DNA from 2 places in the Mycobacterium shinjukuense genome. Region 1 is predicted to be linked to the other one. Evidence: riboswitches for the same ligand, from Rfam matches in the RefSeq annotation. Region 1 holds a riboswitch; the other holds the start of a gene.

The links. A riboswitch is a leader RNA that binds a small molecule or an ion and turns the genes downstream of it on or off. The one in region 1 is predicted to bind magnesium.
Region 2: linked by a shared signal. The riboswitch ahead of G6N20_RS06890 (PE family protein) and the one ahead of G6N20_RS08215 (Rv1535 family protein) in region 1 are both predicted to bind magnesium.

The regions. Positions count from the first base shown of each region.
Region 1 covers NZ_AP022575.1:1,849,382-1,864,364, forward strand. Annotated here, with positions in the region: gene G6N20_RS08200 (hypothetical protein) at 1-811, shown strand, start outside; gene G6N20_RS08205 (peptidoglycan DD-metalloendopeptidase family protein) at 830-2,050, opposite strand; gene ileS (isoleucine--tRNA ligase) at 2,063-5,209, opposite strand; gene G6N20_RS08215 (Rv1535 family protein) at 5,556-5,789, opposite strand; M-box (ykoK) riboswitch at 6,066-6,236, opposite strand; gene G6N20_RS08220 (TetR/AcrR family transcriptional regulator) at 6,375-7,091, opposite strand; gene G6N20_RS08225 (NAD(P)H-dependent flavin oxidoreductase) at 7,098-8,225, opposite strand; gene G6N20_RS08230 (PaaI family thioesterase) at 8,285-8,719, shown strand; gene G6N20_RS08235 (carboxymuconolactone decarboxylase family protein) at 8,800-9,378, opposite strand; gene G6N20_RS08240 (zinc-dependent alcohol dehydrogenase) at 9,375-10,478, opposite strand; gene G6N20_RS08245 (AMP-binding protein) at 10,483-12,231, opposite strand; gene pks2 (sulfolipid-1 biosynthesis phthioceranic/hydroxyphthioceranic acid synthase) at 12,441-14,983, shown strand, end outside.
Region 2 covers NZ_AP022575.1:1,524,134-1,539,116, forward strand. Annotated here, with positions in the region: gene G6N20_RS06830 (FAD-binding protein) at 1-671, opposite strand, end outside; gene G6N20_RS06835 (TetR/AcrR family transcriptional regulator) at 1,010-1,687, opposite strand; gene G6N20_RS06840 (Rv1815 family serine proteinase) at 1,734-2,414, opposite strand; gene G6N20_RS06845 (sterol desaturase family protein) at 2,518-3,462, opposite strand; gene G6N20_RS06850 (DUF4189 domain-containing protein) at 3,654-4,085, shown strand; gene G6N20_RS06855 (NAD(P)/FAD-dependent oxidoreductase) at 4,376-5,563, shown strand; gene G6N20_RS06860 (MgtC/SapB family protein) at 5,475-6,272, opposite strand; gene G6N20_RS06865 (DUF732 domain-containing protein) at 6,433-6,750, opposite strand; gene G6N20_RS21745 (hypothetical protein) at 6,747-6,875, opposite strand; gene G6N20_RS06870 (PPE family protein) at 6,872-8,269, opposite strand; gene G6N20_RS06880 (PPE family protein) at 8,563-9,786, opposite strand; gene G6N20_RS06885 (PPE family protein) at 10,562-11,767, opposite strand; gene G6N20_RS06890 (PE family protein) at 11,783-12,073, opposite strand; M-box (ykoK) riboswitch at 12,366-12,537, opposite strand; gene G6N20_RS06895 (PPE family protein) at 12,843-14,069, opposite strand; gene G6N20_RS06900 (PPE family protein) at 14,133-14,983, opposite strand, start outside.

The DNA of each region.
Region 1 (14,983 bases):
CCCGGTGCACAGCCAGGACGCGGCCGGAGCGGCCAGGTGGCTGATTCCGCGCCTGAACCTGCCGGCCGCCCGGCTGGAGAAGATCACCACGCTGGCCGGTGAACTCGGCCTCACCGACGAATCCCGTCCGGCGGGAACGGATTTCGATCACATGCTGGTGATCGGCGGGGGGCGCTACACCAACCTGCTGCGGGTCCGCTACGCCCGCGAGATGGCGGCTGGCCGGCGTGTCGGTCACCTGGTGCTGGCCGCCGCGTCGCGACGGCTGCTGGACTCCGAACAGGACGCGGTCGCCGCATGCGCTTCCGGGGCCCGCACCGAATTCGACCTGCTGGTGGCGGCCGCGGGCGACGCGTTGGGGCTGGACATCCGGGACGTGGCCAAGCACGCGCGCCAACGAGTCGACCGGCCCCAACGCGACCGGACGGTGTGGCGTTTCCCGTCTAACAGCAACGATCTTGGCGTGCCGATCACCCTGCTCGAGACGCCGTCGCCAGATCCGGACAACCGTCGGGCCAATTCCGGGGACAGCTACACCTTCGCCGCGCGGACGGCGGGCATGCACCGATCGACGTGTCTGCTGGTGACCGGTCAGCCGGTGGTCCGCTACCTCCACTTCGAGGCCTTGCGAACCCTGACGCTGCCATTGGGAATTCGCGTGGAGTCGGCGGGCTTCGGCGTGGACCGATACAACAGGCTCACCGAGACAGACCAGCGGCACCCGGCCAAGCTGCTGCAGGAGGTCCGCTCGACGATCCGATCCGCCCGGGCGCTGATCGAGCGGATCGAGGGCGTGGCATGCCGCGGTTAGGTCGCGGGCGGGTGCCCGTCAGCCGGTGATGGTGCACGGCGTTGCCGGCGGGTAGGTGCCCGACACCGGTCGCGGCCGTCCCCGCGGCGGCCATGGTTGCAGACCCATGTTGGCCAGATACCGCACCGGGCTGGTGTGGCCGCCGTCGACGTGAACCTCGAAATGTAGGTAACCGTCTGCTGAATCGGCTTCCCGACCGATCGCACCGATGCGGGCGCCCGCGTCGATTCGATCGGCGACGCCAATGCCCCGCCGGTCGTCGGATCGGAACACATAGACGGTGTCGACGTTCCCGGTGGAGATCGTCACCGACCACAGTCCGTTGTCGTCGAGATTGTCTGCGCGACAAACGATTCCGGATGTAACGGCATGTATCGGAGTGCCCGGCTGGGCGGCGAAGTCGACGCCGGGGTGAAAGGCATCCGCTCGGGGTCCATACCCGCAACCGACCGCCAGTTGGTCCCGGTCGATGGGCAGCCGCGTCCCCGGTTCGGCAGGGTCGAAGTCTCCGCGGCGGCGCCGCCGGTAGTCGGCGATCAACAGGTCGATCTCGTCGGATGCGTAACCGAACAACAGGGCCCGGTCATAGGGAACGCCGAAGTTCAATCGACAGTCCGGGTCCAGCCTGCGGTAGTGCTCGACCTTGGCGATCCGCTCAGCGAGGCTGGCCCACCCGGTGTGCACCAGCCGAATCTCATTCACTAGCCCGATGCCACCGTGCTCGGTGATGTTGGCGGGCCAGTGCGGGTTGTGGATTGCCCGGGTTCCCGCGCGCAATCCCGGGTGCCAGCGCCAAAATGGCCCGCGTACCGATTCCCCGGTTCCCATGATCGGGATCATGTCCGGGTAATCGGGGTCATCCCAGGTGGGAATCATCGGACACATCAGCGCCGCCACGTCGTCCGGTGTGCCCGCCAGGACGTCGCGGATATCGACGTCGGCCTCGACCACCTGATCGGAATCGATCATCACGATCCAATCGGGGCGGCAGAAATCGGCCATTCGATACATCAATTCCAGCCCGGGCGGCTCCGGGATCAGCCACGCCGTTGCCGGCAGATCCGAACGGGCGTGGACCACGTTCGTCACCGCAGGGTGCTGGGCCAAGATTTGGGCGGTGTTGTCGGTGCTGCGGTCCTCGATCACGTAGATGTCATCACACCAGCCGGACAACGAGTCCAAAACTCGGGGCAACACATCGGCACCGTTCTGCACACGGAACAGCCCCAGAATCCGCATCGTCCCCTCCGTTCACCCACGTCGGGCAGCCGCTTCATCCTTGGCGATGCACACCCGCACACCGTCGCCGATCTCCACCGGATCGGCCGGCTCACCGAATTCGAAGCTGGTGGCCAGGATTTCGCCGGCGATCAGGTCACGGTGGGTGAGCGCCCAGTCTCGGCGCCCGGCGGGCACCGACATCACCACCCGGATGCGGTCGGAAACATCGAGGCCGGTCGACTTGCGTAGCTCCTGCAGCTCGCGGATGCGATCCTTGGCCCAGCCCTCGGCCTCCAGCTCGGGTGTCACCGTGCCGTCCAGGACGACAAGGCCGACGCCGTCGGGCAGGGCCACCGTGAACTCCGGATCGGCCGCCACCAGCCGGGAGCTGTATTCCTCGGGCCGCAGCAGCGCCGGACCCGCCGTCAGGGTGCCGTCGGGGTTGACGACGCCTTCACCGGCCTTGACCGCCTTGATGGCGGCCTGAACGTCCTTGCCCAGCCGGGGCCCGGCCGCGCGGGCGTTGACGGTGAGCTCGAAGCGGCCATAGGTGTCGATCGCGTCGGTCAGCTCGACCTGCTTGACGTTGAGTTCGTCACCGATCAGATCTGTGAAGGGCTTCAGCCGTTGCGGGTTCTTCACTGCCACAGTTAACTTCGGCAACGGCAGGCGCACCCGCAGCTTCTTGGCCTTGCGCAGCGAGGACGCCGCCGAGCACACTTCCCGGACCTGGTCCATGACGTCTACCAGGTCGGTGTCCGCGGGCAGCTCGCCGGCCTGTGGCCAGTCCGTCAGATGCACCGAACGCCCGCCCGTGAGTCCACGCCAGATGACCTCGGTGGTCAACGGCAGCAGCGGCGCGGCCAGCCGCGCGGTCACCTCCAGCACGGTATGCAGCGTGTCAATTGCGTCGCCGTCCTCTTCCCAGAACCGTGACCGCGACCGTCGCACATACCAATTCGTCAACGCCTCGGTAAACTGCCGCAGCTGGTCGCAGGCCCCGGAGATGTCGCACACCTCCATCGCCTGGCTGAGATCGTCGCGCAGCGCGGCCAACTTGGCCAGGATGTAGCGATCCAGCACATGCGGCGAATCGGTGCGCCAGGCACCGACCTTGGGTGCGTAGAGGACCAGGAAGCTGTAGGCGTTCCACAACGGCAGCAACACCTGCCGCGCGCCGTCACGGATACCCTGTTCGGTGACAATCAGGTTGCCGCCACGCAGAATCGGTGACGCCATCAGGAACCATCGCATGGCATCGGAGCCGTCGCGCTCGAAAACCTCGGTCACGTCCGGGTAGTTGCGCAGCGACTTGCTCATCTTCTGACCGTCCGAACCGAGCACGATCCCATGCGCCACACAGGTTTTGAATGCTGGTCGGTCGAACAGCGCGGTAGCCAGCACATGCAGCGTGTAAAACCAGCCACGCGTCTGCCCGATGTACTCGACGATGAAATCGCCGGGATAGTGACCCTGGAACCACTCCTCGTTCTCGAACGGGTAGTGCACCTGGGCGTACGGCATGGAGCCCGAGTCGAACCACACGTCGAGCACGTCGGGGATGCGGCGCATCGTGCTACGGCCGGTGGGATCGTCGGGGTTGGGGCGGGTGAGTTCGTCGATGTAGGGCCGGTGCAAATTGGTTGGCCGCACCCCGAAGTCGCGCTCCAGCTCGTCGAGGCTGCCGTACACGTCGATGCGCGGATAGGCCGGGTCGTCGGACTTCCACACCGGGATTGGCGTGCCCCAGTAGCGGTTTCGCGAGATCGACCAGTCACGAGCGCCCTGCAGCCACTTGCCGAACTGGCCGTCCTTGACGTGGTCGGGATACCAGGTGATCTGCCGGTTCAGTTCCACCATGCGGTCCCGGAATTTGGTCACCGTGACAAACCATGACGACACCGCCCGGTAGATCAGCGGGTTACGGCAGCGCCAGCAGTGCGGGTAGGGGTGCTCGTAGGTTTCGTGGCGGAGCAACACCGCGCCGTTGGCCGCCGCCGGCCCGCTCCGGTATTTCAGATCCCGGATGATGTCCGGGTTGGCGTCAAAAACATGCTGTCCCTGGTAATCCGGGACGGTGGCGTCGAATCGCCCCTTGGAGTCGACCGGGGTGACCGGCACGATACCGACCGGGTCGGTGGTGGCCATGTCGTCCTCGCCGTAGGCCGGTGCCATGTGCACAATGCCGGTGCCGTCCTCGGTGGTCACGAAGTCACCCGAGAGCACTCGAAAAGCGTTGGGCGAGTCCATGAAATACGCGAAAGGAGGCAGATACCGAGCGCCCAGCAGCTGGGCGCCGCGGTAGCTGCCGAGCACCTCGGGCTCATCGCCGAGTTCGCGCGCGTAGGCGGCCAGCCGTGCCTGCGCCAGCACCACACGACGATCACCGGCCCTGACCTGTACATAGGTCACGTCGGGATGGACGGCCACCGCGAGGTTCGCCGGCAGGGTCCACGGTGTGGTCGTCCACACCAACAGGTAGGCGCCGTCAAGTTCGCCGTCCACCACCTTCAAGCCGACCGTGATCGCGGGGTCTTGGCGGCTTTGGTAGATGTCGTCGTCCATCCGCAGTTCGTGATTGGACAACGGGGTCTCGTCGCGCCAGCAGTAGGGCAACACCCGGTAGCCCTCATAGGCCAGGCCCTTGTCCCACAGCTGTTTGAACGCCCAGATCACCGACTCCATGTAGGACCGATCGAGTGTCTTGTAGTCGTTGTCGAAGTCGACCCAGCGGGCCTGGCGGGTCACATATGCCTGCCACTCGTCGGTGTAGCGCAACACCGACGCCCGGCAGGCGTCGTTGAACGCGGCGATGCCCATGGTGTCGATCTGGGACTTGTCGGTGATGCCCAGTTGGCGTTCGACTTCGAGTTCGGCGGGCAGCCCGTGGGTGTCCCAGCCGAAGCGGCGCTCCACCTTATAGCCGCGCATGGTGCGATACCTCGGCACGATGTCCTTGACGTAACCGGTGAGCAGGTGCCCATAGTGCGGCAGGCCGTTGGCAAATGGGGGCCCGTCGTAGAAGACGTACTCCGGCGCACCCTCCCGGCGGGCGATGCTGGCACGGAAGGTGTCGTCGCGGAACCAGTGGTCAAGGACCTCGAGCTCGAGTGCCGGGAAGTCGGGTGCCCCGCCGGCCGGCTTCGGATACGCCCGGCGGTCAGCGTTCTCGGTCAAAGTGCGTCGTCTCCCTGTGCCGTTAACGGCGCTGCGCGCCTGTGCTCAGGCCCGGGGACGACGCCACGCTGGTGTGCGAACGCCGCGGTACCACCCCGCTTGCCACGCTCACGCGTGACCGCTCGACTGCGGGCTGTGACGGGCCCACCCGTTCGGTTCTACTGGGCCAGGCTGGCTGTTCTTCCGAAGGCTTCCCGGTGATGGCCGGATCGACGCCGTTGGGTCGATTCTACCGAAGCCCCGCATACCCGAACCACGGTGGCGAGATCCCCTTCGATCACGGTGGCGGGCACACCATCGCCTGCAGCGACTTGACTCCCGCCACCGGTGGGATCGCCGGCTGGGCTTAGGCGTGGACGTCGAGCACGCCGATACGCCACAGCGCCGCGTACATGTGCCGCAGCGGAATGCTCAGCAAGCCGGCGGCGCCGTCCACCAGCGGGTCGCGGATGACGATGACCGGCCGGGTGTCACGCCGCCGCGTCACCTTCTGGGCGGCCTCGATGGGGGCCTCCTCGCGCACCACGTGCAGCCGCGGCGCGGGTGCTGCGGTTACCACTTCGTTCAAAGCTGCGGTCATGATCGCCTCCTGGACGTTTCGAAACGAGCGCTAGTGGACTGACCTGATCTGACGTGGTCCCGTCCAGAACGGTTCCAATCCAGGAAGGCTGGCTGGCGGCACGACTCAGCGGCGAACCTCGGGCCGGAGACCGGATGGGGACGAGACGGAGCCCGGATATCGATCCGGACTATCACCGGAAGTCATTCGTCCCTCACCTCCTCACGGTCATGACGCGTGCGGTACCTACACGATCCGCGCACACCAGGGGGTACCGAAATGCGGCGACTGCCGCGATCCGCACCCCACTCGTCAGAGCTTTGGCACCACACGACGTGTCCGGGAAGACCGGAAGCCACCTGGGCTCAACCCTTAAGCCGGGAGGAGCTGTCCTGACCCGGGGCGTCTCTCGACGTTCGGGGTCAGTGGCCTGTGTTCGGGTAGCCGCCTCACCTAACGAGGTGCTTGCCCGACCGATCATGCCCGACCCATGCCACTCGGTCAACGACATCGTGACCAGGTTGCCGATTTTGTGCCCATTCGGCATCCAAGTTGACAGCGGTTACCCAGGTTCCCTTCCTGCCCGGCCGCAGCTGTCGTCCGAGGTCAACGCGCCGAAAGAGCGGACGAATCCGTCGTCGACTCGAGCCCGGGCGCCGGTGGGCGCGGGCGCAGCCCGTCAAGCACCAGCGAGACCACGAAATCCGCCACCTGGGCCGCGGCGACCCCGTCGTCGGTGCTCAGCCGCCGGTGCGCCAACTGGCCCACCAGCGCCGCCAGCGTATACGCCACCATCCGGGGCGGGGCCGTTATCACCTCACCACGCTCTTGAGCGGCGACGACACCGGCCTCGATGTCGTCGATGAACCGCTCGTAGATTCCACCAAGGTGCTTTTCGAATCGGTCACCAAGCGCATGGGCGTCGCGGAACAACAACCGGACGGTGGCCCGGTCGGCTTCGAAAAACTCGAAGGTGGCCTGAACACAGGCCTGCAGGTAGGCCCGAAAGGGCACTTCTTTTCCGGTATCGCGCGCCCCGGCGTCGCGAGGCCCGGCGACCGCGGCCAGCGCCGCCGCGACATGAGCGCGCAACGCGGCCTCCTCGACGGCCATCAAGGCATGAAACAACGCGTCCTTGGAGTCGAAATACCAATAGATCAAGCCGTACGCCAGACCGGCCTGCTTGGCGATGTCTGCGACCGTGGTGGCATGAAAACCCTTGCGGGCAAAGACTTCTTTGGCCGCGGACATGATCTCGTCGCGCCGTTGCGACTTCTCGTCCTCGCTGACCGCCCGGCGTCGTCGGGTGCCGGTGTCGCTCATCGGAGATCACCGATCAACGAGCGCCTCCAACTGGCCGATGGTGTCGACGAATTCCTCGACCATGTCGAGCACCACCGTGCGCGCGGGCCGCACCCGGTCAAGCGATCCGACCACCTGGCCGACGAAGTAGGTCGCCAGCTCACGGGCCTTGGCGCCCGGATGACTGGCGGCCTGGTTGATGCGCATCTGCGGCTCGGTGACCAACGCGGTCTGCAGCGGCATGCCGAGGGGGTCGGGGCTATCGGGCCGGTCCCACTCGTCGGTCCAGGCGGTCCGCAGCATCCGCGCGGGTTTGCCGGTCAGTGACCGGGACCGCACCGTGTCCGAGGAGGTTGCGGCCAGGAACTTGTCCCTGACCACCGGGGGCGTCTCGGCTTCCTCGGTGGTCAGCCACACCGAACCGCACCACACCCCCTCGGCGCCCAGGGCCAGGGCCGCCGCGATCTGGCGGCCCCGGGCGATCCCCCCCGCGGCCAACACCGGCGTGGGCGACACCGCGTCCACCACCTCCGGAACCAGCACCATGGTCGCCACCTCGCCGGTGTGGCCGCCGGCCTCGGTGCCCTGCGCGACGATCAGGTCGACCCCGGCGGTCGCGTGCCGACGCGCATGGTGGGTGGTGCCGGCCAGCGCGGCCACCAGCACGTCGTGGTCGTGGGCCCGCTCGACAAGGTCGAGCGGCGGCGGCCCGAGCGCGCTGGCGATCAGCCTGATGTCGTGGGCGAAGGCGACATCCAGCAGCGGCCCATAGCCTTTCGGTGAGATGTTGAGCCCACCTCCAGACGGTGCGCGCTGCTGGTCGGGGGGAGCGGCAATGCCGTAGCGGGCCAGCAGATCCTCGACGAATGCGCGGTGCTCTGCCGGCAGCAGCTCCCGAACCCGCTGCGCGTCGATTCCGCCCTGTTCGGCGCCGACATACTTGGGCGGCAGCAGCAGGTCGACCCCGTACGGCCTACCGCCGGTCTGCCGCTCGATCCAGGTCAGTTCGCTGTCCAGCCGCTTGGGGCTGTGCGCGACGGCGCCCAGGATCCCGAACCCACCCGCGTTGGACACCGCCGCCACGACGTCGCGGCAGTGGCTGAAGGCGCAGATCGGGAACTCGACGCCGAGCATTTCGGCCACTCTGGTCCGCATGGCACCGACGCTATGAGCTATTGATTGATATGTCAATCGAATACGGTAATCTTGCCGCCATGGCCGAGCCGTTGACCGCCGAACAACAGCACGCACGTCGCCAGGCCGTGCGGGACCTGATGACCAGGACGCCGTTCATCGGCGGACTCGGCATCGTGTTCGAACGATACGAACCCGACGACGTGACGATCCGGCTCCCGTTCCGCGCCAATCTCACCAACGACGGCACCTACTTTCACGGCGGGGTGATCGCGTCGGTGATGGACACCGCCGGCGCGGCCGCCGCCTGGTCCAACCACGACTTCGACAAGGGCGCACGCGCCTCCACCGTCGCGATGAGCATCCAGTACACCGGTGCGGCCAAGGGCTGTGACCTGCTGTGCCATGCCCGCACGGTGCGGCGCCGCAAGGAACTCATCTTCACCGAGATCACCGCGACCGATGCCGACGGCAACGTCGTCGCGCACGCGGTGCAAACCTATCGGATCGTCTGAGCCGCACAACCTTCCGCGAACAGACGCAAACGCCCCCTTTTCGACCCGAAAATGGGGGCGTTTGCGTCTGTTCGCGGGTGCTACCCGGGCCCCTGCCCGTCGGGTGGCCAGCTGGACACCCCGTCCTCCAGCGGCACCTCAAGGCTGTGCAGCAGCGACGCCACCATGCGCCACGCGCCGATGGCGGTGACCAGTTCGATGAGAACTTTCGTGTCGCCGCTTAATTCGCGTTCACAAGCCGCCCAGCTCGCCGCGCTCACCGCGCCGTCGCGCACGACGTCGTCGGTGGCCGCCAGCACGGCTCGCTCGGTGGGCCCGAACCCGTTGTATTCCTGCCAGTCTCGCACGCCGAGCAGATCGTCGGCGGACACGCCAAGCCCGGAAGCTACCCGCCAGTGTTGGGTCCATTCGTAGTCGCATTTGGTGAGCCAGCCGATCCGCATGATCACCAGCTCGCGCAACCGGCGGTCCAGGGCACCATGCCACAACATGGTGGCGAGCAGGTCGTTGAAGACCGCCGCCAGTCGCGGATGGTTCAGCAACACCTGGAAGATGCTGAGCTCGGCCATGTAGTCGGGCACACCGGCTTCATCAGCGGCGGCCTTGGCCTCGTCGAGCGGCAACAGCGGAACCCGGCTGGGCTTCCTGGGTGAGGTCATGGTGTGAGGACTCCGTGGACTGGCGGGACACCGTCGCGTTCACCGGCCATGGTAGCCAGCAACTCCTCGACTTCCTCAAGCCGCACACATCGCCGGGGTAGCTGCTCGAACGGGTAGCGAGCGGAAACCAGCAGATCAAGGGCCGCCCGATAGGCGGTGGCATCCACGCCGAGCGCGCCGAGCACCCGCAGCTCCTTGACGACGACCAGGTCGGGGGAAAACCCCGGGGCGCCGCTGCCGAAGCCGCGGGTGCCGGCGACGACGACGGTGCCGGCGGGACGCGCGAGTGCGACCGCCTGCGCGAACGCCGCCGGCGCCTTCGCGGTCACGTCGACCACGACGTCCGCCAGCCCGCCGGTCTGCTGTGCCAGGGCGGCGACCGGATCGTCGGCGGCCACGTCGACGACCAGGTCCGCCCCAAACCGCGGCGCCAGCGCCAACCGGCCGGCGTCGCGGGGGCCCAACCCGGTGACCATGACGAACGCCGCACCCGCCTCCTTGGCCGCCGCCGCCGCGCACAGCCCCCGGATTCCCGGTCCGAGCACCGCTACCACGTCGCCCGGCTTGGTGCCCGGAACCGTTACTCCCCAACGTATTCCAGCTCCCAGCGGATTGAACAAGGTGGCCACCTGCGGGCTGAGCTCATCGGCCACCGGCAACACCATCGAATCGGGGGCCAGATACTGGTATTCGGCGTAGCCGCCCCACAGCCCGGGCGCCCGGTCGACCGGGATGAAGCCGTACATGTCGGCCAGGCCGTGCCGCACGCAGCGCCGGTACTCGCCGCTACGGCAGGGCGCGCACCGACGACACGACTGGAACACCTCGACGGCGACCCGGTCACCGGCCGATACCCCCCACCGCCGCGCCGCCTGCGGCCCGATCGCCGTAATGGTCCCGACCGTCTCGTGACCGGGCACGAACGCGAACCCGCCGGCCAGCTCGCCGGTGTACTGCTCGTGATCGGTCCCGCACAGCCCGCAGGCCTCGACCCGCAGCAGCGCGTCGTCCTCGCCGATGGGCGGAAACGGAAATTCCCGGACGGTCAGGCGGCGCGGGGCCGCCAGCACCAATGCCCGTGCGACCCCGCCCGCCGACATAGGGTCAACCGTCCAGCCGGGTGAACTCACGTTGTCGGTATAGCTGGACACACTGTGCTCGCCTGACCTTGCCGCTCGTGGTGATGGGAATCGACCCGGGCGATACCAGAACGAGGTCGGCCACGCTCAGTCCGTGTGACTTGTATACCGCCGCGTTGACATCGCGTTTGATCACCCGCAGCCTGTCCATCGCATCCTTGTCGGAGTCGCCCCTCTTTTTGACCTCGACGATGGCAACGAGCTTCTCAGCGCCGCCTTCCGGTACCCCGATCGCCACGCAGCGGCCCGCCGTGATCTCCTGGATCGTCGCCTCGATGTCGTCGGGCGAGTGGTTTCGCCCATAAATGATCAAGAGATCCTTGATGCGTCCGATGATGAACAGCTCACCCCCGGAGAAGAAGCCAGAATCACCGGTTCTCAGCCAGGGACCTTCGGGTGTGCCCCCCGAGGGGTGGACAATCCTGGCGTCGAACGTGCGCTTGGTCTCTTCGGGCTTCTGCCAATAGCCGCACGCAACGTTGTCACCCTGCACCCAGATCTCGCCGACCGTTCCCTCCGGACATTCGATGTTCGTGTCGGGATCGACGATGCGCACCAGCTGGGACTCCGGGACGCCATAACTGACCAGTGGTGTCCCGCCTGGGCTCGAGCACCGCTGCGCTTGACCGGTGGGCAGTTTCTCGGAGTCGAAGTGGACGATCTCGGGTGGTTCGCCCGTCGTACGCGTCGCTATGTAAACGGTTGCTTCCGCCATCCCATAGGCCGGCCGCAGCGCCTTGGCAGCCAGGTTGTACCGGGCGAAGCGGTCAATGAATCGTTTCAGGGTCGCCGGCTGTACCCGCTCGCTGCCGTTGAGGATGCTGTGCACCTGCCCGAGATCAAGCCCGGCCATGTCGTCGTCGGACGTCTTGCGCAGCGCCAATTCGAACGCGAAGTTCGGTCCGCCCGAAACGGCGCAACTGTTGTCCGCCAGCAACTGCATCCATCGGGCCGGCCGCTGCAGGAACCCCACCGGACTCGTTAACACGACGGGTGCACCGATCAGGATCGGCATGATGGCCCCTAACAACAGACCCATGTCGTGATACAGCGGCAGCCAAGACACCACGGTGAGGTCTCCTGGGACAACCCCGCCCTCGAGCGCAAAGAAGTCGGCGATCATCTGCGCGAAGTTGGCGAAGACATTTTTGTTCGAGATCGCCACACCGGCCGGTGAACGTGTGGATCCCGAAGTGTATTGCAAATACTGGGCTTCCGGCGCATCCTTACCGGCGCCACGAGAGCCGCTTGACCGCTGCCGAGATTCCAGGTCCAGCAAATCAAGTTCAATGATTGATGGTGCCGTTTGTCCGGGCTGCGGCTGTGCGTAGTCGGCGACACTGTCGACGACGGCGGAGGTGGTCAGAAGCACGGCGGGTGACGTGTCGGCCAGCACCGACACCGTCCGCTCATCGTGGGCGCCGCCATAGGGAACCGAGAGCGGAACGGCGATAAGCCCGGCCTGCAACGCACCGAGAAATCCAACGACATATTCGAGTCCCTGCGGTGCCAGGATCACCGCCCGATCGCCGGTTGCCCCGCATTGGCTGAGTTGCTCGGCAACGTTGAGCATCCGCCGGTACAACTGCGACCATGTCAGCGTTTCCGCCGCGCCGGCCCAATCGCGCTCGTAATCGACATAGGTGATTGCCGCACCGTTAGGGACCAGACTGGCGCGCTCGCGCAGCACAGCGGGAATCGAAGAGCCGACCACGCCAGCACACTACCGCTAACACTTGGCCGTCGTTCAGGCTTCCGGCGTTGAGGCCAACGTCAGATAGTCGGCGCGTTGATCCCCGGTCCGACGGTGTTCAGCGGGGAGGATGGCCCCAACCCCTGGTGCTGGAAGGGATGAGGCCGTCGCCGCTGTGCGCTGCTGGGGCGAAGCCTCCCGGACACCACCCGTGAGAGCGAGGTGAGACGGTGGATCACACACCCGTGACTCCGGTCGCGGTCATCGGCATGGCGTGCCGGCTTCCCGGCGGCATCGATTCCCCGGAGATGTTGTGGCAGGCGCTGCTTCGGGGCGATGACCTGATCACCGAGATTGCCGAGGACCGCTGGGACGCCGACGAGTACTACGACCCCGAGCCCGGTGTCCCCGGTCGGTCGGTGTCGCGGTGGGGCGGGTTCCTCGACGACGTGGCCGGCTTTGATGCCGAATCCTTCGGCATCGGCGAGCGCGAGGCAACCGCGATCGATCCGCAACACCGCCTGCTGCTGCAGACCTCGTGGGAGGCCGTGGAGCACGCCGGCGTGGCACCGAAATCGTTGATCGGCTCGCGCACCGGTGTGTTCGTCGGGATGTGTCATCACGACTATGCGTTTGTCAGCCACGCGGCGGGTGCCCTCGATGACGCGTACGCGTTTACCGGAACCGCGTTCAGCATGGGCTCCGGGCGGGTGTCGTATGCCCTGGGGCTGCGCGGTCCGTCGATGACGGTGGACACGGCGTGTTCGTCGAGTTTGCTTGCGGTGCACCTGGCTTGCCGCAGTCTGCACGAGGGGGAAAGCGACCTTGCCCTGGCGGGCGGCTGCATGGTCATGCTGGAACCGCACACCTTCAACTCCGCGTCCGCGCAGGGCATGCTCTCCCCTACCGGGCGCTGCCGGCCGTTCGACGCGGCCGCCGACGGGTACGTCCGCTCCGAGGGCTGCGCGATGGTGCTGCTCAAAAGGCTCCCCGATGCGCTGCGGGACAACGACCGGGTGCTGGCCGTGCTGCGCGGCACCGCGACCAATCAGGACGGGCGCACCGACACCATCTCGACGCCATCGGCGGACGCGCAGGTGCTGGTGTATCGGGCGGCGTTGGCGGCCGCCGGTGTGGACGCCGACACCGTCGGCGTGGTCGAGGCGCACGGCACCGGCACCCCTGCCGGTGACCCGATCGAATTCGCCAGCCTGGCGCAGGTGTACGGCCTCGACGGGAATCGGACCGCGCTGGGGTCGGCCAAGAGCAATCTGGGCCACACCGAGGCCGCAGCCGGAGCGGTGGGGATCATTAAGGCAATCCTGTCGTTGCGGCACGCGACGGTCCCGCCGATGGTGCACCACCGGCGACTGCCCGCGGAGCTTGCCCGCATCGACACCGGACTCTTTGTGCCGCAAGAGATTACGCCGTGGCCGACGAACGGTCACCATCCCCGGCGGGCCGCGGTGTCGTCCTACGGCATGTCGGGCACGAACGTGCACGTCATCCTCGAGCAGGCCCCCGAGCCACCGACACCGCACCACGGGGCCACCCCGGCCGAGCCGGCCGGCCCGCAGCTGTTCGTGTTGTCCGCTTCCTCCGCGGAGGCCCTACGCCAGACGTCGCGCCGGCTGGCCGACTGGCTGCAGCGACGCGACGACTCACTGCGGCCGTCGGATCTGGCCTACACGCTGGCCCGTCGGCGGGCCCACCGGCCGGTCCGCACCGCGGTGATCGCCGGCGACCACGGCGAGTTGGTCCAGCGCTTGCGCGAGGTTGCTGACGGTGACACCTGCCACCAGGCCGCCGTCGGCCACGACGACCGCGGACCGGTGTGGGTGTTCTCCGGGCAAGGTTCGCAATGGCCGGCCATGGGCGCTGACCTGTTGGCCAACGAGCCGGTGTTTGCCGCGACGGTCGCCGCCGCCGAGCCGTTGATCGCCCGCGAGTCGGGCTTCTCGGTCACCGAGGCGATGACCGCCGTGCAGACGGTGACCGGCATCGACCGGGTCCAACCGACCCTGTTCGCCATGCAGGTCGCGCTAGCCACCACCATGACGTCCTACGGCGTGGCGCCGGCCGCGGTCATCGGCCATTCCCTCGGCGAGGTGGCGGCGGCCGTGGTCGCCGGAGCGCTGTCCCTCGACGACGGGGTGCGCGTCATCTGTCGCCGCTCGCGCCTGTGCACGCGCGTCGCCGGTAACGGTGCGATGGCGGCGGTAGAAATGTCCGCGCCGCAGGTGCGCGAGCAGCTGGCGCGCCGCGGCGCCAACGACGTCGTGATCGCCGTGGTGGCCTCCCCCCAGTCCACCGTGATCGGTGGGGCGACACAGACGGTTCGCGAACTCGTCGCGGCGTGGGAAGAAGGCGGCGTGCTGGCCCGCGAGGTCGCCGTCGACGTTGCCTCGCACACCCCTCAGGTCGATCCGATCCTCGACGAGCTCGCTGAGGTCTTGGCCGGGGTCACCCCGAGCCCACCGGGGATTCCCTACTATTCGGCGACCCTGTTCGACCCCCGCGAGCGACCGGTGTGTGATGCCGGGTATTGGCGGGACAACCTGCGTCACGCGGTGCGGTTCTCCGCGGCGGTGCGGGCGGCGCTGCAGGACGGCCACCGGGTGTTTTGCGAGTTGTCCCCGCACCCGCTGCTGACCCGCGCCGTCGAGCAGACCGCCACCAGCCTGGACATCCCGGTGGCCGCCGTGGCCGCCTGCAGACGCGACCAACGCCTGCCGCACGGGCTGCGCGGGCTGGTGGCCGACCTGCACAGCGC
Region 2 (14,983 bases), 330 kb from region 1:
ATCGCACCGGTGTGAGCGAACCGCTTCCACCGCACCCCGATTACCGCACCCGAGCGGTCCACAACCAGCTGGGTGGCACCCGTCTCGTACCGGATCTGCACCCCCAGACTCGCTGCCCGCTTGAGCAGCAGGTCGATCACCATGCTGGCGCCACCGGTGTCACCGGGTACCGGCACCTTGTGGCCGCGCGGCGCCGGCAGCGCCATCTCCAGGAAGGGCCACACCTTCTCGTTGCCGGTGAACATCAACCCCTCGGTGTTGGGTTGAATCACCGCCTTGCCGGGAAAGTAACTGCGCTCGAACTGAAAACCCAGGCCCTCCAACCAGTTGAAATGCTCGACGCTGCCATCGCAGTAGGCGCGAATCTTGGCGTGATCAGGCTGCCGGGACACCGCGACCAGGTACTTGTACATCTCCTCGGGCGAGTCGGGGTGGCCGGTCGCCTGTTGGACCGCGGTGCCGCCACCCAGGTAGAAGTGTCCCCCGGCGAGCGCGGTGGTGCCGCCCGCCGCGGCGGCACGTTCGAGCACGAGCACGCGCGCACCGGCGGCGGCCGCGCTGACCGCCGCGCAGCCGCCGGCGATGCCGAAACCGATGACCACCGCGTCGACCTCATCCGACCAGGACGTCACCGTGTCCGCATTCACCGTCGCGGGGATGTCGGTGCTCATTGGCGCCCCTCCCCCGCACAAGCGGGCGGTGCCCCCACTGCGTCGTCACCGGCGCGGCTCACCGCTGCTCCCGCTCGATGCGGTCACAGAACGCCTTGATCTCCGGCGAGATACGCGATCTCGATGAACGGCACGCCCGCCCGGGGGGCGTGGTCGCGCAGCGCGCCACCACCGCTGTGATCACCTCCAGTTGCAAGTCTCCGAGGTATCCGCACCCACTTCCGCGCGCCAACCGGCAGGTGAGGGCTGTTTTCGTGGCGTGAACGGAAGGCTCATCGTCTCGCAGGATAGCCCAGCCCCGGGTGAACACGTTCTCATTCTGGGCCGGTGCGGTGACATCATTGCTGACTCAGGACGCCCGCCAGCAGCCGCACCTGGGTGTCGAACACCGCCTTCGGGTCGTGCAGCATGTCAACGCCGTATTGCCCGAAGACCTCGAGGCTGATCGCTCCCACGATGCCCGCCCAGAGCAAGAGGCACTTGGCGATGACCCGGTCATCGCCGGGAAAGCCGAACTGGTGCCGAATATGTTCGAAGTCCGATGACATCGGTTGTGGCGCGGGGTCGTTGGTCAGCAGGATGTCTCCGGTGGCGATCCCCGCGGCGATCGCGTCGTAGAGCGCTCCGACCACGCGGGTGCCGACGGTTCGTGACACCGGCGCGTGATATCCGGGCACCGGGGTGCCGTACAGCAGCGCCCAGCCGGCCGGGTGCGCGACGGCCCAACCGCGCACCGCGTGCGCGATAGCGATGACGTCGTCACTCCACACCTCGGCCACGGTTTCGCGGGCCCGGTCCACGGTGTCGGCCAAGTCGGAATGGGCGTCGACGAGCAGCAACGTCAGAAGCTCATCGCGGCCGGACACGTACCGGTAGAGGGCCGACGACACCATGCCCAGTTCGCGGGCGATCCCACGAAGCGACAACCCGACCGCGCCCTGATCGGCCAGGTGCCGGCGGCCGATGTCGAGGATTTTCGCCTCGATGTGTTCCCGTGAGTCCCGGCGTTTGCCCACGTGGTCAAGTCTGGCACAACCGAGATCACCGCTCTTGCTGTAGGGGTCAGGGCTGCCAGCCGCGCACGGTTATCCCAAGATCCTGGCGCACCTCGTCGCACGCTGTCCGCCAGGACACCGCCGCGGGCGATTCCCCCCAGACGCTGTTGAAGATCCCCACGATCTGCCCGGGACCCCCCTCCGGGGCCAGGTAGACCGGACCACCCGAATCGCCCCGCTGACTGGTGACGCCGCCGGACATGGTGAACCACCCGTTGTTGACGCTGTCGACGGTTCCGCAGGTTTCCCCGGTGCTGATGCCGAAATGGCAGACCGCTTGGCCGGGCGCAACCACCGCAGCCGGGTTGGAGGTCAGCGGGCGTCCGCCGGGCAGGATGGTGTTCATCGTGACGTTGTCGGCCAGCGCAATCGCCTCGTAGTCGTCGATCGACTCGTGGGTGGCCACCGTCGCGCCGCTCGGCGTGTTGTTCCGGAAGGCCGCCAGATGGCCGATGACGTTGTTGTCGCGGTCGGTAACCGTGCCGCCGCCGCGACAGTGCCCGGCGGTGAACGCCATTCGCAGCGAGGTGTCGACATACGCCAACGTACAGACGTGGTTGTCCTGGCGGATTTCCATGCCGGGGAACACCAAGATCGGACCGGCGCTCACGGTCGCCGATGCAATCCCCGAGGGGAGCACGGCGGCGGCTATCGATGCGGTGAATGCGGACAGTGCCAAGCGGCGCACCGTGGACTCCGATCCGTCGAGGCCGGCGTAGGCCAGCCACAGGTTTGAGGTTGCGAGGTCGTTGACCCCGACGGTATTCCTTTCGCGCTGCCGGGCGACCGCGTTACCGAGACGAGGCCAACGTGACCTCGCCCCGGGCTGTGCCCGGTACCCGCGGTTCCCAACCCGGTGGCCCGAAGACGTAGCCCAGCCGATCCCGCAGCCGCGTCGCCGACCGCCAGTCGCGGGCTATCGACACGTATTCGCGGGTCTGCAGCTTCCAGATGTTGAACGTGTCGACCGGCTTGGTCAGCCCGTAATGCGGTCGGAAGAGCTCAGCCTGGAAGCTGCCGAACAGGCGGTCCCAGATGATGAAGATCCCGCCATAGTTCTTGTCCAGGTAGATCTGGTCCATCCCGTGATGCACTCGGTGATGCGACGGCGTGTTGAAGACGAATTCGAACCATCGCGGCAGCTTGCCGATCCGCTCGGTGTGCACCCAGAACTGGTAGATCAAGTTCAGCGACCAACTGAAAAACACCATCCAGGGCGGAAGCCCGAGCAGCGGCAACGGGACCCACATCAGGATCTCTCCGCTGTTGTTCCACTTCTGACGCAGCGCGGTGGCGAAGTTGAAGTATTCGCTGGAGTGGTGCGCCTGGTGGGTCGCCCAGATGAGCCGCACCCGGTGGGCGATCCGGTGATAGCTGTAATAGAGCAGGTCGACACCCAGGATCGCGATCACCCAGGTGTACCACTGGCTGGCGGGGAGGTGCCAGGGCGCCACGTAGGCATAGATTGCGGTGTAGCCCAACAGGGCCAGGGCCTTCCAGCCCGCGGTGGTGGATATCGAAACCAGCCCCATCGAGATGCTGGCCAGGGAATCGCGGGTGAGGTATGCGCCCAAGGCAGGCCGTGGCTTCCCGGTGGCAGCGGTCTCGATGCTTTCCAGCTTGCGGGCCGCCGCCCATTCGAGAATCAACAGCAATAAGAAAAACGGAATGGCGAGCAGCACTGGGTCCCGCATTTCCTCGGGCACCGCTGAGAAGAACCCGGTGACGGCATCCACACCAGACAGACTACGACTCGAAGGCGCGACGGGTGAGGACTTGACAACGGCGCCGCTCGCGCTCGGGCAGTTGTTCGTCACCCCGTGGGCGCTCTTGGGGGACTTTATGCCCTACCTGCGTCGGGTATGTTCATCGCACACTTGGGCACATGACACCGGGACCACAATCCGACGCAGAACGGGGTCGGGCGATGATCACAAGACTGCGTCGCCGAACCGCGATGGTGGCCGCTGGGCTCGGCGCCGCTCTCGGGCTGGGCATCCTGCTGGTTCCAACGGTGGACGCTCATCTCACCAACGGTTCGATGTCGGAAGCGATGATGGCGGGAATCGCTGAGTTGCCAATCCCACCGATTATCCACTACGGGGCGATCGCCTACGCCCCCAGCGGCGCGTCCGGCAAGGCGTGGCACCAGCGCACCCCGGCACGCGCGGCGCAAGTCGCACTGGAAAAGTGCGGTGACAAGACTTGCAAAGTGATCAGTAGCTTCACCAGATGCGGTGCGGTCGCCTACAACGGCTCGAAATACCAAGGGGGAGCCGGCCTCACGCGCCGCGCGGCGGAAGACGACGCCATCAACCGCCTCGGCAACGGGTGGATCGTCAACTGGGCGTGCAACTAACAATCACCGGCCGCCGAGCCCAAGCCGAATTGGTCAGCGCACGCCGCTGCTCTCCCCCGTGACAGGGTCGCCCGATCCGGGGCGTGATGGCGGGCCGGGCTGTGTGGCGGACGGTATCCACCGGTACGCGTGATGTACTTACTCCCGATGCCCACGCCTACCATGAAGCGTTGGACGGCTGAAGGTCTTATGGGATGGGCTGAGCTCGAGGGAGTTTTCCACATGTGGTTGTTGCTGCCCGGTCGCCGCGCTGCCGCGGCGCTGGCCCAGATCCGTCAGGTCGTCAGCAGTTGACCCGGGTGCTGGTGATCGGCTCCGGCTTCGCGGGACTGTGGGCGGCACTGGGCGCTGCCCGGCGACTCGAAGAGCTGGCCGTACCGGCGGGAACCGTCGACATCACCGTGTTGAGCGCTAAACCGTTTCACGACATTCGTGTTCGCAACTACGAGGCCGACCTGAGCGCCTGCCGCATCCCGCTGGCCGACCTACTCGACCCCGCCGGCGTCGCGCACGTCACCGCCGAGGTGACCGCGATCGACACCGACACCCGTTGCGTCACGACCTCATGCGGTGTGACCTACGGCTACGACCGGCTGGTGCTCGCATCGGGCAGCCACCTCGTCAAACCCGGGCTACCGGGTCTGCGTGAGTTCGGGTTCGATGTCGACACCTATGACGGCGCGGTGCGGCTGCAGCACCACCTGCAGGGGCTGGCCGTCGGCCCACCGTCGCCCTCGGCGGGCACCGTCGTGGTGGTCGGTGCCGGGCTGACGGGGATCGAGGCGGCCTGCGAGCTGCCGACCAGGCTGCGGGCGCTGGGTGTGCGGCCCCGTGTGGTGCTGGTCGACCATAATCCGCTGGTCGGCTCGGATATGGGTGCATCGGCACGGCCGGTCATCGAACGGGCGTTGGCGGACAACGGCATTGAGACCAGGACGGGGGTGAGCGTGCTCGTGGTCAACCCAGACGGCGTGTTGCTGTCGTCGGGCGAGCGGCTGGCAGCGGCCACGGTGGTGTGGTGCGCGGGCATGCGGGCCAGCTCGTTGACCGAGCAATTGCCGGTGGCCCGCGACCGGCTGGGCAGGGTTGCGGTCGACGACCATCTGCGGGTGATCGGGGTGCCTTCGATGTTCGCCGCCGGTGATGTGGCCGCTGCCCGGATGGATGACGAACACATGTCGGTGATGTCGTGTCAGCACGGTCGCCCGATGGGCCGCTACGCCGGATACAACGTCATCAGCGACCTGTTCGGTGAACCGCTGCTGTCCCTTCGGATTCCTTGGTATGTCACGGTTCTCGATCTCGGTCCGGCCGGTGCGGTGTACACCGAGGGTTGGGACCGGGTGGTCGTGTCCCAAGGCGCGCCTGCCAAAGTCACCAAACGGACCATCAACACCCACCGGATCTACCCTCCGCTGAACCGAAGTCGGACGGATCTACTGGCCGCGGCCGCGCCGGATCTGCAGGACCGCCCGTGAACGAGTCGGTCTGCGCCGGTTCACCGGCATACCAGTGAACCGCGTAAATGCCTGGCTGCGAAGACAACTCGGCCACCAGCCGCTCGAGCTTGGCCGGTGTGTGGCCGTCCAACAGCAGATGCGCGGTCACCGTGACCTGGCCGCCATCGGCCCGGCCGGTGTGCATGCCCCACAGAGTGATGTCGTTGTTGCTGGTGTGTTGGACGATCTGAGCGCGGGCGTAGTTCGCGGACCTGGGGCGACAGATCACCTGGACCTGGTATGCCTGCAGGCCTTCGTCCGCCTCGACGTTGTTGTCGTGGTCGATCAGCCGGCCAAGCGGGCGCCCCACCACATGGATCGCGATCACGGTGCCGGTGGCGATCACGGTGAACACGAGGTGTCCCGAGGCGGCCAGCACACCTACCGCCGCCGAGCACCACAAGGTCGCGGCGGTGTTGAGGCCGCGGACATTGAACCCCTCGCGCAGGATGACGCCGCCACCCAGAAAGCCGATTCCGGACACCACGTAGGACGCGACCCGGGTGGGGCTGTTGTCCTCGGTGACGGCGGCGTACAGCACGAACAACGTTGCACCGGCGGCGACCAGGGCGTTGGTACGCAGCCCCGCCATGCGTGCCCGCCACTGCCGCTCCAGGCCGATCAGGGCGCCGCAGCCCAGCCCGACGGCCAGTCGGATCGCGAAATCCGCGATGGTCAGCGTGTGCATCTGGGCGCAGTTCCTTCCCGATCGCAGCGCCGACCGTGCGCTACCGACGTGGGCAAGCGCGACGTCGGGCACGGGCGGCGACGGCAGCCAACCACATGCGGGTTAACAGCAGTTGGAGTCCAAGCGAACCGGTTGGGTCGTCCCAACCACCGCGCACCCGCTATTTCGGGTGGTGCTCGATGTGTTGGGGGCAGTAGGCGGCCGATGCGATGGCGGCGAACTGGGCCGCGGCGTCCATCGACAGCCCGGGATTGTAGGTCCTGAGGTCGCTGACCAGCTGCAGGCCCGTTTCGCCGCGTGCGCACAGGGCGCACAGCGCTTGGGCGGACGCGATGGCTTGGGCTGGATCGGCGTACGTGATGCCCGCCCTGTTCAAAGCAGCCAGAAAGGCGGCATCATCGCCTTCTGGCTCGGCGTGTGCGGGCACGGCGAGAAAGATCATGGCGGCAGCGCTCAGCAGCGCCACTAGCGTTCTCATCGGACACCCACTCCCAGCATGGCGTTTCGACGCATCAGCGTGCCCATCTGGCCGCTGATGCGGTAGCAGCTTCCGCACCCGGTGCTGTGCTCCACGTCAGCGATCACCCCTTTCGACTCTGTCAACCCAACCGAGCATCGGGCAACGTGACCTTGGCATCTCCGTTGGACACGTGCACCGCGTGGATGCCGGGCTTTTTCGACAACCGTTCCAGCAGCCCATCGAGGCCGGCCTTGTCAACGTTCCAGTGCTGGACCGCGTCGGGTTGTTTCTGCAGCCGTTCGATGACGGCGTCCAGCTTGACCGGCTCGGCGTTGGGCTTGTTCCCGTGGGCGCGGGCCCGGGCGCCGCTGCCGGTGTAGATGGTGGGAGCCGCGGCGCCCAGGGCACCTCCGGTCATGCTCCCCAGGGCCATCTGGCCGATCAGGCCCGCCGGGATCTCCGCCGCGGGGGCGGCGGTCAGGTTGGTGGCCGGCAACGTGTTGGCCACCAGCCTGACCGCCGGGGTCGCCGAGGCCCAGCTGGGCGGCACCGAGAGGTCGCCCACCAGGTTCGCTTGACCCAGACCCGCGGATGGGGCATGGGCCAGGCCCGCGCTGAGCCCCGGCCGCAGCCCCAGCCCGGCCCCCAACGACGACTTGGGAACCTCGGGAGGAACGGGGGGTTGCCAGAACACCTTGAACTCCGTCATGCCCAGGTTGGGAGCGCTCATCGTGTCGTTGGCCCACGTGCTGAACTTGGTGACGTTGGCTGCGAGGCCGAACAAGCTCTGGTATGTCGTTGCGCCCGATGGCCCGAAGACGGAGTTGATGAGTTGGCTCATGAGTTGGGTGTATGCGGTGCTGAGGTTGGCCAGGTCCTGCAGGATCGTCGGGATGATGTCGAACGGAAACTGCGCTGCGGCGCTCGACAGCGCGCTGGCCACCGCGGCGGTGCTGCTCTCCAGCCCGGTCGCCTGGCCCACGGCCGCCGCCTGGCCGGCGAGTCCGGCGGCGTTGGTGGTGGGCGGCGGCGCCGTGAACGGTGTCAGCCGGGCGGCGGTCGCCGAGGAGCCCGCATAGCCCAACATGGCGGCGGTGTCCTGCGCCCACATTTCGCCGTATTCGGCTTCGGTGGCCGCAATCGCCGCGGTGTTCTGCCCGAAAATGTTGGTCGCCACCAGCGACATGAGCTGGCTGCGGTTGGCCGCGATCAGCGGCGGTGGCACCACCGCGGCGTACGCGGCCTCGTAGGCGCTCACCGCGGCCCTGGCCTGGTTGGCGGCTGCCTTGGCCTGCGCCGAGGTGGTCGACAGCCAGCTCACAAACGGTGCGGCCGCGGCCGCCATCGCGGCTGACGAGGTGCCCGTCCATGACTCCGCGACCAGGCCCTCGACGATCGAGCCGTAGGAGGCCGCCGTGGACTGCAATTCGGCCGCCAGGCCATCCCAGGCAGCGGCAGCGGCCAGCATCGGGCCGGCGCCTGGACCTGAATACATCTCGCCGGAGGTGATCTCCGGTGGCTGCAACCCGAAATCCATTGCCTTTACCTTCCTAACTAGCCGCGGTCACGTCGGCCATCGCCAGAGCACTCCCAAACCACTCGCGCGTCGCCGCGGCCCGGGGGCCGGGTGTCGGATGAATCCGGGCGGTCCCGGCGCACTGTGCGGCCGGGAGTGCCGACACCTTATCGGCGGCGACCGGAACCACGCGGGTTGTCGGAGCCGCGCCGTTCGCCGCACCGGGCGCGCTCGCAGCCGTCTGCTGGTGTGTCGTCAGCAAAGGCATGTGTCCTTCTCCTTGTCGGGGCAAACGCCCGGTCGGCTCGCGCACCTCAGTCGGCCGGTATGACGATGATGGTGGCTGTGCTGGCAACGTCGTCGGCGACCGAGCCACCCGCGATGCGGGCACCGCCGGCGCCGGCGGAGCGCGCCGCCGTTCCGGCCAGCGCGCGTCCGGCCAGACTCGACAGGGCCATCTCGCCGAACAAGACTCCCGGGGCTTCGGCGGCCGCGGGACCGGCGCCGGCGCTGGCGCCCGGCAATACCGACGCCATCGCCCTGGCCACCGGTGCGGCCGCAGTCCAGCTCGGCGGTACCGACAGCGATCCGACATAGATTGCTCGGGCGATGCCTCCGCTCGCCCCGCCGCCAAGGGGCTTGATATCGGCGATGTATCCGCCACGCAGCGGCGCCAACGGGGAAAACACCCCGGCGGCGGCTTTCGGGCTGAGTAAGGCGGCCACACCCGGGGCGTTTTGCGCCAAGCCGAGGATCTGACCGAACGTCAGCCACCAGCCGCCGGGTATGGCGCCCAGCCCGATGATGCTGTATGGCCCGGTGAGGTTCGCCAATAGGGTGCTGATGCTCTGCAGCACGGTGTCCCAACCCGCGCCGGAAGACGTCGTCGCCAGGCCTTGCAGGGTGGTCGGCAGCAGGCTGATGAATTGGGAGAGCTGCGACTGGATGTCGGCAGCGGTCGAGGCGGCGAGCGTTTGTGCCACCGCCGCCGCCTGGCCGGCCGCGCTGGCTGGGTTGGTCGTCTGTGGTGGCTCGCTGAACGGGGCCAACTGCGCGGCCGCCGCCGAGGAGCCCGCATAGCCATACATGGCGGCAGCATCCTGGGCCCACATTTCCAGGTATTGGGCTTCGGTCGCCGCGATTGCCGGGGTGTTTTGCCCGAATATGTTGGTGGCGATCAACGACATGAGCAACGCACGGTTGGCCTCGATCACCGGGGGAGGAACCGTGGCGGCAAACGCCGTTTCATAGGCACCCGCGGCGAGCTTGGCCTGGGTGGCGGCCTGCTCGGCCTGGGCGGCGGTGGCGCTGAGCCACGCCACGTATGGAGCGGCCGCGGCCGCCATGGCGATCGCGGACGGACCGGTCCACGATCCGACGGTCAGGCCCTCGACGGTGGAGCCATACGATGCCGCGGTGGAGTGCAGGCCCGCTGCCAACTCGTCCCAAGCCGCGGCCGCGGCCAACATCGGTCCCGAGCCCGGACCCATATACATCCGGCCCGAGTTGATTTCCGGCGGTAGCGCCCCGAAGTCCATATCTGTTACCTCCGGTCCCTATATGGCCGCCATGGTAATCACGGCCTGGTAGTTCTGCACACAATTTGAGCCGGATCTCATGGAACTCACCCGATGTCCAAATCATCATCTAGGTGCTGATCCCAAATATTTAATGACCGCGCACCCGTGCACCCGTTATCCGATGAGCCCGTCACGACTTGTTTTCCTCCCCTGCGCAGATTTCCCCGACCCGATATGCAAACATGCTGTACAACGTTTATTTGCATCGCGTTCCGCCCAGGTAAGAGCAGCGTAAACAGTACGTGTCACCCCTTGCCGACTAGCTGTGAGAGCTTCTTTAAACAATCGTCACTGGACGCTTATAAGGCCAGGTCGCAGCAGTAGCGACCAGCCGCATTCACTATCGCTATCGCCACTATTCTGCTCTCGTCCAATTCTGAATTATGCGACGCGCTCTTTTCGCGGCCCGTGACGATTCGATGCCAAAAATATAACGACATTTCGAGTGCGCCAATAGGTTTGACGAGTGATCACCATCTCGCGGAAACACCAATACCTGGCGACACCACGCTCGATGGCTATCGTGTCCGCGGCGCCGATTGGGTGGCGACTGCCGATCTGAAGGCTGGCACCGAAAGATGGCTCCGTGGGTGCCGACGTCGCCGACGTGGTAGCTGACCGTCATACCGTGCTCTCCTAACGTGAGGCAGCCTACGCACGACGGCGACCCTGGGTACGCGAGTACGCCTGCGAACTGACTGCCCAGTTGCTGAGAACTTTCCGGCAGGCCGCCCTATCCGGCGGCGGGCGGTCGTGCGACGAAGGTCGGACGGAAACCGTACTGGGGGACGGCGCGGCCGAAGTGCTGGCCGGCCGCGTTGCCGAAGGGCACCCCGGGCATGCCGGCCGGCCCCGCGGGAGGGGGTGCCACCATGGGTGTGCCACCCAACGTCGAGCCCAGGGGACCGTGCAGCGGCGCGGCGGCGGTCCAGCTTGGCGGCACCGACAGCGTGCCGACGGCGGCCGCGTTGCCTACGCCGGCCGACACGGCGCCGCCGAGTCCGCTCGGTCCGGCGATGCCCGCGAGCGGGCCTGCCAGCGCGCCGGTGGCAGCCTCGCCGAGGGCTTCCCCGGCCATGCTTGCCGCCGTCCCACCGCCGATCAGACCCAGCAGCGGGGCGAGTATGGTGGCCGGCGCCATGCCGAGCCCGGACGACGTCACGGTGTTCCAGAAGTTCGAATTGGGTTGCAACACGGCCCAGATTTCATGCCAGATCGATCCGGTGCCCAGCGTGCCCAGGATGCCCGCCGGCCCGGACGACGCCGGTCCGGTCGACGACGCGAGTCCTTGCAGGACGGTCGGCACCGCGGAGATCAGCTGGGACAGCGTCGACTGCTGGGTGCCCGCCGCCGCGCCGCTGGCTTGGGCGACCGCGGCCGCCTGGGCGGCCAGGCCGCTGGGGTTGGTTATCCGCGGGGGCTCGACAAACGGGCTCAACCGCGTGGCCGCGGCCGAGGAACCGGCGTAGCCGTACATGGCCATGCCGTCTTGGGCCCACATTTCGGCGTACTGAGCCTCGGTGGCGGCGATCGCCGGGGTGTTTTGCCCGAATATGTTGGTGGCGACCAGCGCCATCAGCTGGGCACGGTTGGCCGCCACCACCGGTGGAGGCACCGTTGCCGCAAAGGCGGCTTCGTAGGCGGCCACGGCCGCCTCGGCTTGTAGGGCCGTTTGCTCGGCTTGGACGGCTGTGCTGCTCAGCCATGCCGTATACGGTGCGACCGCGGCGGCCATCGATGCCGATGCCGGGCCGTACCATTCTTCGCCGGTCAGCGCGCAGAGCACCGCGCCACAGGACAACGCGGTGGCACGTAGCTCCGCGGCCAGGCCGTGCCAGGCCGATGCGGCGGCCAGCATCGGGCCCGAGCCGGCGCCCGAATACATGCGCGTGGAATTGATTTCGGGCGGCAATGTTGCAAAATCCAGGGCGGCGGTCATCGTCGGCCTCCTCGTTTAGCTGACGGCGTTGGCGGCTTCGGTAGCCGCATAGGAACCGGCACCGGCACCCAAGATCGCGACGAACGGCTCGTGGATTGCCATCGCCTGAGCACCCACCGTCTGGTACCGGGCGCCCTGGGTGCCGAATTGCGTTGCGGTCAAGACCGATACGTCATCGGTGGCAGCAGCAGCCAGACCTGTGGTCGCGGGTGCGGCGGCATTTTGGGCGGCCGTGGCCGCTCCGACACGGGGCAACTGACCCGGGGCCGTTGCCAGGGCAGCTGGCTGGGTGGTGACCAATGACATCGGGCTTCTCCTGCCGGAAGACCCGAACCAGGGGCCGATGTGGCGATTTCGCTGGCAAATTCCGCGCGCCCGCTGCACACCCCCCTAGCGCAGGGGTGCGGATCGGAGAATGGCGTTGAGCCAGTTCAGATTGCGTGAACGGCGCCCAGGTCGGATCGGAACGAAATGATCGTCGATCTCGAATAGGAACTATCGCCGGAACTCATTTCGCTCTCACCTCCTCGGGGCCAGGGCACGCGGGGGTGCCGGTGGCTTGCACATCAGGGGTGGGGGCCCAATTGAAACATAGGGCGCGGCACCCCTCTCGTCAGAGCTTTGGCACCACACGGCGTATCCGGGCTGGCCCGGAAGCCACTTGGGCTCAACCCTTAAGCCGGGAAGAGCTGTCCTGACCCTGGGCGTCTTTCGACGTTCGAGGTCAGTGGCCTATATCCGTGCAGACGCCTCACCTAGCGAGGTGCATGCACAGGCCATCGTGGCACCCCCGACGGTTCGAGTCAACCCAAACACGCTGGCTCATCAGGGGCGCGTGGGTGAGCCGCCCCACCCGGAGCGGCAACGGCCGGCTGGTCCGGCCCGTGACGTAGCGATGGGGATCCGCAACCACGCCCGCACACCGCTGCCCGCCGCCGCCGACAATTTGGCCGTCGCGCAGGGACTTTCGCCGTAAACCAGCCAGCGCTGTCGTCGCGTCTGACGGATCGTCGTCCTGCCGCGGCGGGTCACACAGGTATCCGGATCTGAGCCTTGCGCTCCGTCGGCGACGTCACTATCCCGCGGCGGGCGGGCGCGCCATGATCGTCGGCCGGAATCCGTATCGAGGACCACTGCCGAAGCTGTACGAGGCGCTGGTGGCCGGGACGCCCGGCAGACCGGGCATGCCCGCACCGGCCTGGGGGGCGGCAACGGTGCTGGTCGCGCCGGCGCCGGAGGGTGTGGCTCCGGCGGGATTTGCCGCCTCGACGGCCGTCGTCCAGTTCGGCGGAACAGACAGGCGCCCGACCATGGCCGCCTTGTTCGCGCCGGCGATGACCGCCCCCAAGCCCGATCGGGCGACCGTCGCCCCCATCGACGCGGCATCGGGATAACCGACGTCCATGGGTGCGACGAGGACCTGCGGCGCCCCGTCGAGAGCCACCGAGTTGATGTCCGCCAGTGCAGCCGTGACGGCGGGCATGATTAGCCCGGGAGCCACGTATCCGGCTGACATGACACCGTTCACCACGTTGGAGTTCAGGAAGATCCCGTAGGGGTTCCCGTCGTTTCCGTCCAGGAAGTTCAGCATGTCGGCGAGCAGGCCCGCCCCGGGAATGGCGTCCAGCGGCGCAGCCACGGCCGACGGTGACGCGAGTCCTTGCAAGCTCGCCGGCACCGCGGACATGAGCAGCGGCACGTCCGTCTGCGTGCGGCCGCCCACGGCGGCACCGGCCGCGTGGGCGACCGCCGCGGCCTGGCCGGCCTGCCCGGACGGGTTGGTGGTCGCCGCGGGTTCGGAAAACGGTGTCAGAGCGGAGGCCTGCGCGGAGCTAGCCGCATACCCGTACATGGCCGTCGCATCCTGAGCCCACATTTCGGCGTATTCGGCCTCGGTAGCCGCGATCGCGGGTGTGTTGATGCCCAGAAAATTGGTGGCCACCAACGCGATCAACCGGGCACGGTTGGCGGCGACCACCGCCGGCGGCACCGTCATGGCAAACGCGGCCTCAAAGGCCGCCGCAGCCGCCGCGGCCTGACTGGCGGTCTGCGCGGCCCGCAGGCCCGTGACGCTCATCCACGTCACATACGGGGCGACCGCGGCCGCCATCGCCGCCGACGCCCGCCCCAGCCAGCCCTCACCGATCAACCCCGAAATCACCGACTCGTAGGCCGCCGCGGTCACCTGCATTTCGGTGGCGACTGCGTCCCAGGCCGTCACGGCGGCCAGCATCGGCGCCGAGCCTGGCCCCGAATACATGCGCAGGGAGTTGACTTCAGGAGGGAGCGCTCCGAAATCCATTGCCAGCACCTCGATTAACCGACCTCTCACCGATCGCCCAGGTGGCGGGTGGTCCCCCGGCCGTCATCCAGCGGCTGGGGGGCGTCCCATGATCGTCGGCCGGAATCCGTAACGCGGAGCGTTGCCGAAGCTGTGCCCAAACACCGCGGGCATCCCGGGCACCCCGGGCATGCCCGCTGCCGCCTCTGGGACGGTCGCGGAGCTGGTCCAGCCGCCGCCCGGTGCCGCGGCGCCGGCGTGGTTCGCTACCGCGGTCGCCGCCATCCAGCTCTGCGGAACAGACAGTCGCCCCACCAGCGCCGCCTGGTTGGTACCGGCCGACACCTCTCCCGCACCCCACGAGGCCACGGGCGTCTCGCTCAGCGGGGGCAGGCTTTCGGGGCTGGCCGGTGAGATCCCGGGTAGCCACGTGGGGTTCCCTTCGCCGGAGCCCATGGGGGGCAGTGGGGCATTTTGGGCGCCCAACGCTACCGCGTTGACGTCGGCCATGGCGGTCCAGACGGCGGGGCCGACGATGGCGGGGCTGACATATCCGGCCGAGGTGAACCCGTTGACCAGCGAAGAATTCATGAAGATTCCATAAGGATTTCCGTCGTTGCCATCCAGGAAATTCAGGATGGCGGCGAGCCAGCCCGCCGGGCCGGCAAGCGCGGAGTTCAGCGCGTCCAGGCCAGGGATAGCCTGGGCCGGTGCCGCAGCGGCCGCCGCCGGTGACGCGAGCCCCTGCAAGGCATTCGGCACCAAGGCCATCAGTTGCGGCAGCTTGGACTGCGCGAGACCGAACCCGGCACCGCCAGCGGCCTGGGTGACCGCCGCGGCCTGGTTGGCCTGACCGCCCGGGTTGGTCGTGTGCACCGGTTCGGTGAACGGCGACAGCGCGGCGGCCGTCGCGGAGCTGGCGGCATAGCCGTACA